DNA from 2 places in the Pseudonocardia yunnanensis genome. Region 2 is predicted to be linked to the other one. Evidence: riboswitches for the same ligand, from Rfam matches in the RefSeq annotation. Region 2 holds a riboswitch; the other holds the start of a gene.
The links. Region 2 has a riboswitch for thiamine pyrophosphate ahead of thiO (glycine oxidase ThiO). Riboswitches for the same ligand answer to the same signal wherever they lie in the genome.
Positions count from the first base shown of each region.

Region 1: linked by a shared signal. The riboswitch ahead of ABD743_RS21840 (ABC transporter substrate-binding protein) and the one ahead of thiO (glycine oxidase ThiO) in region 2 are both predicted to bind thiamine pyrophosphate.

Region 1 is NZ_BAAAUS010000024.1:54,395-58,802, reverse strand. It holds gene ABD743_RS21850 (ROK family protein) at 1-695, shown strand, start outside; gene ABD743_RS21845 (styrene oxide isomerase) at 729-1,205, opposite strand; TPP riboswitch at 1,505-1,617, shown strand; gene ABD743_RS21840 (ABC transporter substrate-binding protein) at 1,609-2,646, shown strand; gene ABD743_RS21835 (ABC transporter permease) at 2,643-3,431, shown strand; gene ABD743_RS21830 (ABC transporter ATP-binding protein) at 3,424-4,191, shown strand; gene ABD743_RS21825 (hypothetical protein) at 4,232-4,408, shown strand, end outside.
Region 2 is NZ_BAAAUS010000052.1:34,873-39,280, reverse strand. It holds gene ABD743_RS38120 (DUF3159 domain-containing protein) at 97-780, shown strand; gene ABD743_RS38115 (hypothetical protein) at 1,080-2,036, shown strand; gene thiE (thiamine phosphate synthase) at 2,062-2,730, opposite strand; TPP riboswitch at 2,778-2,885, shown strand; gene thiO (glycine oxidase ThiO) at 2,877-4,067, shown strand; gene thiS (sulfur carrier protein ThiS) at 4,045-4,245, shown strand; gene thiG (thiazole synthase) at 4,248-4,408, shown strand, end outside.

The sequences.
Region 1 (4,408 bases), on a different contig from region 2:
GTGACGACGGTTTCGTGCACGAGGCGCCCAACCTCGGCTGGCGTGACGTCGCACTGGGCCGCAGGCTCGGCGCGGTGCTGAAGGTCCCCGTGCAGGTGGCGAACGACGCCGAGCTCGGGGCCCTCGCCGAGCACGTCCGTGGGGACGCACGTGACGTCGACGACCTGGTCTACATCTCCGCCGACAAGGGGGTGGGCGGCGGCGTGATCTCCGCGGGCCGTCCCCTGCGCGGCACCCGCGGCTATGTCGGCGAGATCGGGCACCTCGTCGTCCGGCCCGGCGGGCGGCCCTGCTACTGCGGGTCCCGCGGTTGCTGGGAGACGGAGGTGGGGGAGGCGGCGCTGTGCCGGGCGCTCGGGCTCCCCGAGGACGCCCCCCGCGGCGTGGTGGTGGCGGAGCTCCGGTCACTCGAGGGCGCCGAGCAGCCCGGCAGGCTCGACGACTTCGCGACATGGCTCGCCACGGGGCTGATCACGGTGGTGAACATGATGGCGCCCGAGCTGGTGGTGCTCGGTGACCTGTTCACGGCGCTGCCCCCGGCCGTGGTCGCGAAGGTCCGGACGATGGTGCACGAGCGCAGCCTCGTGAGCCGCGCGGTGGGAGGCACGCGGATCGAGACGAGCCCCCTCGGCCGTGACGCGAAGCTGGTCGGCGCTGCCGAACTGGCCTTCGAACCGGTCCTCGTAGCGGTCTGAGCGGCGGCGCGGTCCGCGATCCAACGGCCAGGTTCACGCCACTCGACGGGCCGGCGTCGAATCCTGTTCCCCGCCGGACTTCTCCGCAGTGGGCGCCTTCCGGCCGAGCCCGAACAGGGTCAGCACCGCGGAAACGATGATCGAGATGGCGATGCTCAGGAATCCGGCCCCGACGAGTTTCTCCTGCCACGGCTTTCCGGTGTGGCCCGCCGACGAGATCGGATTCGCGGCGGCGGTGCCGAGCGCCGCGCCGAGGGTGGTGAACAACCAGTTGCCGTACGTGCCGTAGAGAGCTGACGCTCGGGCCGCCTGGTCTGCCCGCCGCGGCAGTTTGACGTAGCCCCAGACAGCGCCGAGCGCGATCAGGAAGGTGCCGTTCATCACGCCCTCCAGATGCGCGGACACTCCCATTCGCATGTTCTTGAAACGGCGCTCGAGAAGGCCGGTCACCAGCCCGATGAGAAAGAGGAACATGCCGTGCCACATCATTCGCCGGTCACCTGACTGCATGTAGGTCTCCTCGTGAAGATCAGAGTGTGGTGTGGTCGATCACGACTCGATGAAGCGAGAGTCGTCCGGGCCGACACGACTCGGCGGCCCGGCGCCACGGTCGCGGCGGTCGGGCGCATGACGACGCTGATCAGTTGCGGCGCCCCTCCGCCGTGCCGATGCGCGGTGGCCGACCTGAGGACGAACGTACCGGCAGAGATCGGGCCCGGGGTGGGGTCGATGCCACAACCGAGAACCTGGCCGGACGAACCACCCGGGATGGGCGTCGTATGCGTGAATCTTCGGCGCCGCGTATCATCCCGGAGACCCGCGGGAGCCCACGATCCGAGGCTGAGAGGGCGGCAGGACCGGCCGCCGACCGTTCGAACCTGACCCGGTTAATTCCGGCGTAGGGAGGAACCTCGTGATCGGCGTACGTTCGCAACGGATCTCCGTCGTCCTGGCAGCCGTGCTCCTGCTCGTGCTGGCCGGGTGCGCAGGCGGCGCCGGGGGAGCGGGCGGGACCGGTGGCGAGCAGACGATCCGGGTCGCTCTGGACTGGACACCCAACACCAACCACACCGGTCTCTACGTGGCGCAGCAGGAGGGCTGGTTCCGCGACGCCGGGCTGGACGTGCAGTTCCTCCCGTACAACAACACCTCGCCCGACACGCTCGTCTCGTCGGGAGCAGCGGACTTCGGCATCAGCTTCCAGGACTCGTTCACCTTCTCGAAGGCGGCAGGCGCGGACATCACCTCCGTGATGGCGGTGCTGCAGCACTGGGCCACGCGGATCGCGGTGAAGGCCGACCGGGCCGACATCACCTCCCCGAAGGATCTCGACGGCAAGACCTACGGCGGGTTCGGCGGGCCGGGGGAGGAGCCCAAGATGCAGGCCGTCATCCGCGACGCCGGGGGCAAGGGCGACTTCACGACGGTGGTCCTCGGCACCTCCGCGTACGAGGCGCTCTACGCCGGGCAGGTCGACTTCACCGAGCCGTTCATGGCCTGGGAGGGCATCGAGGCAGAGCTGCACGGCCAGCCGCTCAAGACCTTCGCCTACACCGACTACGGCTTCCCCGACGCCTACAACGTGCTGCTGATCGGCAACAGCCCCTGGCTGCATGCCCACCCCGACCTGGCCGCGAAGTTCGTGCAGGCGGCGCAGCGCGGCTACCAGCTCGGCGCGGACGACCCGGCCAAGGCCGCCCAACTGTTGATGGACGCCAACCCGGGCGTGTTCACCGAGCCGGAGCTCGTCATGCGCAGCCAGCAGATGCTCGCCGACCAGTTTCTCCGTGACGCGTCCGGCAAGGTGGGTGAGCAGACGCTGGACGAGTGGTCGGGCTTCTCGGGGTGGGTGTTCGACTCCGGCGTGCTCACCGGGCCGGACGGGAAGCCGGTCACCCAGCGGCCGGACTTCTCGACCTGGTTCACCAACCAGTACCTGGCGAAGCCATGAGCGCACCACGCACGGGCGGACGGCGCACGGCCTCGGCCGTCGTACCGTCGCTCGTCCTCGTCGCGCTCGGGCTCATCGCCTGGCAGTGGTACGTCACGGCCGCAGGCGTCAGGCCACAGGTGCTGCCCTCGCCGCTGCGCGTCGCCACGCAGGGCTGGGCGTTCCGCGAGCAGCTGTGGGAGAACACGCTGCCGACGCTGCAGGTCACGGCGGTCGGGTTCGGGGTGTCGCTGGCGGTGGGCTGGGCTCTGGCGATCGCCGTGGACTTCTCCCCGTGGTTGCGACGCGCGCTCACCCCGCTCCTGGTGGCGTCCCAGACGCTGCCGATCATCGCGATCGCGCCGCTGCTGATCATCTGGTTCGGGTTCGGCCTGCTGCCGAAGGTGCTGGTGATCGCACTCGTGACGTTCTTCCCGATCGCCGTCGGGCTGATCGAGGGGTTTGCCGCCACCGACCGGCAGGCCACCAACCTGCTGCGCAGCATGGGCGCGTCGCGCTGGAAGCAGTTCCGCTACGTGCGCCTGCCCGGGGCGATGCCGTCGTTCTTCACGGCGCTGCGGATCGGCATCACCTACGCCGTGACCGGAGCGATCTTCGCCGAGTACGTCGGTGCGACGGCCGGGCTCGGGATCTTCATGAGCCTGCAGAAGAACTCCTTCCGCACGGATCTCGTGCTCGCGGCGGTGGTGGTGACGGCGCTGCTGTCCATCGCGCTGTTCGTCCTCACCTACGTCGTGCAACGGCTGGTGATCCCGTGGCACGGGAAGGAGCGTCGTCATGCCTGAGGGCGGCCACGAGACCAAGCTGGTGCTCGACGATCTCCGGAAGGCCTACCCGGGGCTCCCGGTGCTCGGCGGGGTGACCTTCGACGTGGCGCCCGGTGAGTTCGTTTCCGTGATCGGGCCGAGCGGCTGCGGCAAGTCCACGCTGTTCAACGTGATCGCGGGCCTGGAACGGCCCGACTCCGGCCGGGTCCTCGTCGACGGCGAAGACGCCACCGGCCGCGTCGACCCCTTCGCGTACATGCCCCAGCAGGATCTGCTCTTCCCGTGGCGGACCGTCCTGGACAACACGACGCTGGGTCTGGAGGTGGCCGGGATGTCCCGGCGGGCCGCCCGGGAGCGGGCCCGGCCGCTCTTCGCCGAGTTCGGCCTGTCCGGGTTCGAGTCGGCCCACCCGTACGAGCTGTCCGGCGGGATGCGCCAGCGGGCCGCCTTGCTGCGCACGGTGGTGCAGGACCGCGCGGTGCTGCTGCTCGACGAGCCGTTCGGTGCGCTGGATTCGCTCACCCGCACCGACATGCAGACCTGGCTCGACGACGTGCGCACGCGATTCGGCTGGACGGTGCTGCTGATCACCCACGACATCCGGGAGGCGGTGTTCCTCTCCGACCGTGTGCTGGTGCTCGGGCCGCGGCCCACGCACGTGCGGCGCGAGGTGAGCGTCGACCTGCCCCGGCCGCGCGAGATCGGGCTGATCACCTCTCCGCAATTCGCGGCGATCGAGGAGGAACTGCTCACGGTGCTGCGGAACGGTTCCCGGTGACCGTGCTCGCGGCTGTCGTGAGTGCTCGTAGCATGCGTCTGTGCGACTGACCCGCAGCGCCCGCAAGCACGGGATAGCCGCCGACGACATCCGCCGGGTGCTCGCCGCGCCACTGCGCACGGTCGTGCAGGGTGACGTCGAGCTGCACATCGGGCTGACGCCGGGCCGCGACCTGATCGAGGTGGTCGTGGCCCCGGGCGATCCGGTCATCGTGCTG
Region 2 (4,408 bases):
AGGAGTAGCGGCGCGCGCCAGTGTCGGCCGGGTGATGTGCGGGCTCCGAAGGAACGTGAAGCGCGCATCCGGGGCGAGATAAGGCACGCTTGCCTGGTGGCTCGTCGCAATCCCAAGCCCGACGCGTCGCTGGCGCACATCCTCGGTGGTCACGGCGGTGCGATCGACGCGACGGTGCCGGTTGTCGGGTTCGTCCTCGTCTTCACTCTTGCCGACGCCGCGGCCTGGACGTCCCCCATCGCGTGGGCGGCGGGTGCGGCGCTGCTCACAGCGGTCGTCATCGCCGTGGTCCGGCTGGCCGGTGGCAAGCAGCCGCGGGCCGTGCTGTTCGGCCTGCTCGGAGTGGCGGTGGCGGCGCTCGTGGCGCTCTACACCGGCCGGGCGATCGACTTCTTCCTCGTCCAGATCGTGTCCAACGCGGCGAGCGCGCTCGCCTGGGCGGTGTCGATCGTGATCAGGTGGCCGCTGCTCGGTGTGGTCGTGGGCACTCTGCTCGGCCAGCGCACCCGCTGGCGGCGTGACCCCGACCTGCTACGGGGCTACCAGCGGGCCAGCTGGCTGTGGGTCGGCCAGTACCTGGTGCGCCTGGCTGTTTTCCTGCCGTTGTACGTGGCCGACGCCGTCGTGCCCCTGGGCATCGCGCGAGCGGTGCTCACCTGGCCGCTCGTGGCGCTGTGCGTGGCGCTGTCCTGGCCGGTGCTCCGTTCGGCCCTGCCGGAGGGCCACCGTGGTCTGCGCCATCCGGCCGAAGGAGATGCCGGCTCCCGCTCGGCAACGTGAACGATCTCACCCGACGTTGATCGTCTGGAGCGATCCGGAACCATCGTGCGTTGAAGATCCGGTACCCCGACCGCCCGAAGACGTGATCGTCCACAGGAGCCATGCAGCAGTTCCCCAGCGCCCCACGTCCTGACCAATCCCGCAACGGCGGGCGCCACAGCCCTGCTCCACGGATACCGGCGCCGCGCGCTCCCGGGAACCAGCCGCCCCAGAACCGGATCCCCTCGCCCCGGTCCCCGCAGCCCGGACCTTCCCGGATCGTCCCGACCACCGCTACGACGGCGGACCAGCAGACGGCGGTGCAGACGCAGCCGAATGCCACCGCCGTCGGGCTGACGATCAACAAGGTGATCGCCGGGGCTGGTGCAGCCGCGACGAGCGCTGTTCTCGGGTCGTTCTTCGGTGCGGAGGGCACGGTGGCAGGCGCCGCGCTGGGGTCGGTCGCCAGCACCGTGGCGACCGCGGTCTACCAGCAGTCGCTCGACCGCACGCGCGATCGGTTGGTGGCGCGGGTCCGGGTGCCCCGGCGGGGTTCCGAGAACGCCCCCGCTGGTGCGGCTGTCCCCGGCCCGGCCCTGGCGGCGGAGCTGGCCGCCGAGGTCACCATGCCGATGCCGCGCATCTCGCCGGAAGGGGCGACCACGAAACTGCGCGTCGAGCCCGCCGTGCCGCCGGCGCGGATCTCACGGCGCCGTTTCGTGCTGTGGTCGGCGGCGACCGTGCTGATCTTCGCGCTGAGCATGCTCGCCGTCACCGGTGTCGAGTGGGCCAAGGGCTCCACCCTCACCTCGGGGGAGTCCGGGACGTCCGTCGGGCGGGTGTTCGAGGGCAGGCACGAGAGCCCGAGCAAGCACGACGAGACGGTCGAGCCGTCCACGAGGTCGGAGCCGTCGAGGTCGTCCGAGCCCACCACCACCGAGCCGAGCACCAGCGACAGCACCAGGTCGACGGGCACCCCGGAGAGTGGCGCAAACCCGTCGACGGCCCAGGACTCCGGCGGAAATCCCACCTCCCGCGCCGATGTTCCGACCCAGGGTTCGGGCGCGACCGGCGGTACCGGGAACGGCGGCTCGAGCAACGACCGGTCGGACAGCAACGGCTCCGGCAGCGACGGTTCCCGGAGTGGCGGCTCCGGAAGCGGCGGTTCCGGCGGGAGTGGTTCCGACAGTGGTGGCGCAGGCAATGCCGCCGGGCGCGCTGTGCCGACGCCGCTCGTCCCGGTGCCGGGGGCTCAGGGGCAGGCTCAGGTGCAGTGAGCCCCGGCCGCCCGACGTGGGACGGTCAGGCGCGGACCCGGGCGGCGAGGGCCGCCGCGGCTGCCCGAGGGTCCTCGGCCTGCGTGATCGCCCGCACCACGACGATCCGGTCGGCGCCGGCGGCCAGCACCTCGTCGAGCCGGTCGTGGTCGATGCCACCGATGGCGAACCACGGCCGCGACGGCGACCGGCCGGCAACGGTGCGCACGAGGTCGAGACCGGGTGCCGGGCGTCCCGGCTTTGTCGGCGTGGGCCAGCAGGGGCCGACGCAGAAGTAGTCCACGCCCGCCTCCTCCGCGGCCGCCGCGGTCTCCTCTGCGCTGTGCGACGAGCGTCCGACGACAACCTCGTCACCCACGATCTTGCGTGCCCACTCGACGGGAAGGTCGTCCTGTCCGAGATGCAGCACGTCGGCGCCGGCGGCGAGCGCCACGTCGGCCCGGTCGTTCACCGCGAGCAGCGCCCCGTGCCGGGCGCACGCCGCGGCGAGCACCTCCAGCGCGGCAAGTTCCTCCCGAGCCTCCAGGGCGCCGTCCGCGCCCTTGTCACGTAGCTGCACGATGTCGACGCCGCCGGCGAGCGCGGCGTCGGCGAACTCCGCGAGGTCGCCGGTGCGCCGCCGCGCGTCGGTGCAGAGGTAGAGGCGGGCGTCGGCCAGTCGCGCGCGCAGCGCGTCTCCGTCGAATCCGGGCATGGGTACCGACCCTACGCGGCTGCGTACCCGGCGCGTACTGTGAAGCGAAGGTGACGCACGGGAGCCCGGTTCACGGGCTGAGAGGGGATCTGGAGATCCCGACCGTCGAACCTGATCCGGGTCATGCCGGCGCAGGGAGCGGGGAGATGACGAACTCACGGTTGGCATTCATCGGTGCAGGTGTGATCGGCCTGTCCTGCGCATGGCGCGCTGCGTCGGCGGGGCTGCGGGTCACCGTGGTCGATCCTGCGCCCGCGTCCGGGGCGTCCTGGGTGGCAGGCGGCATGCTCGCGCCGGTCACCGAGGCCTGGCCCGGCGAAGAGGATCTGCTGGAGCTCGGCGTGGAGTCCGTGCGGCGCTGGCCGGGCTTCGCCGAGGAGCTCGGTGCGGCGGCCGGCCAGTCGGCCGGACTGCGCACCGAGGGCACCGTGGTGGTGGCCACGGGGTCGGGCGACCGCGCCGAGCTGGACACGTTGGCGGGCTACCTCGCCCGGCTCGGCCGCGCGGTCGAGCGCCTGTCCGGCCGGGAGCTGCGCCGCCTGGAGCCCGCGCTGGGGCCTGACGTCCGCGGTGGCCTGTCCGTGCCCGGCGATCTGGCGGTCGACAACCGCATGCTGCTCGCCGCGCTGCGGACGGCCGCCGAGCGGGCCGGGGCGACCTTCGTGGAGAGCACCGCGCGCGCCGTCCTCGACGACGGGACGCGCGTCACCGGCGTGCGGACCGACGCCGGCGACCTGGAATCCGACGTCGTCATCGTCTGCGCGGGCGCCCACTCCGGCGCGTTGCACCCGGTCCTCGACGGCCTGGTGCGCCCGGTCAAGGGCGAGATCCTGCGGCTGGCACACCGCACCGGGGCGTTCCCGCCCCCGAGCCGCACCGTGCGGGCCCTCGTGGACGGACGCCCCGTCTACGCCGTGCCGCGGGACGGGGGCGGTCTCGTCATCGGCGCCACCCAGGCCGAGACCGGCTTCGACACCGAGGTCACGGTCGGCGGCGTCCGTGACCTGCTGCGCGACGCCGAGCGCGTGCTCCCCGGCATCGCCGAGTACGCGCTGGTCGAGAGCGCCGCCGGGCTGCGCCCCGGCAGCCCCGACAACCTGCCGCTGGTTGGCGCGCTCGGCCCGGAGGGACTGCTCGTCGCCACCGGCCACCACCGCAACGGGATGCTGCTTGCACCGGTCACTGCCGATGCCGTGCTGCAGCTGCTGCACGGCCGTCCCGTGCCTGATGCGATGCGCCCCGCCGATCCGGCGCGCGTCAACGGCGCCGCGCCCAGCGCAGGCCGAGGCCATCGGTACCCCGAGGAGGTTGCACGTGCACGTGTGGATCAACGGTGAACAGCGCGAGCTCGGCACGGGCGCGAGCGTGCTCGACGCCCTCGCGTCGCTGGGCGCGCCGAGCACCGGCGTGGCGGTGGCGGTGAACGGCGAGGTCGTCCCGAGGGCCGACTGGGCAGCCACGCCGCTCGCCGAGGGCGCTCGGATCGAGGTGCTGACGGCGGTGCAGGGAGGATGACGATGATCGGAGACTCAGTGACGAGCTCGTCCGTCGAGAACGAGGTCCTGGTGATCGGCGGGCGGAAGATCTCCTCCCGGCTGATCATGGGCACCGGTGGCGCCTCGAACCTGGAGATCCTGGAGCGGGCGCTCATCGCGTCCGGCACCGCGTTGACCACCGT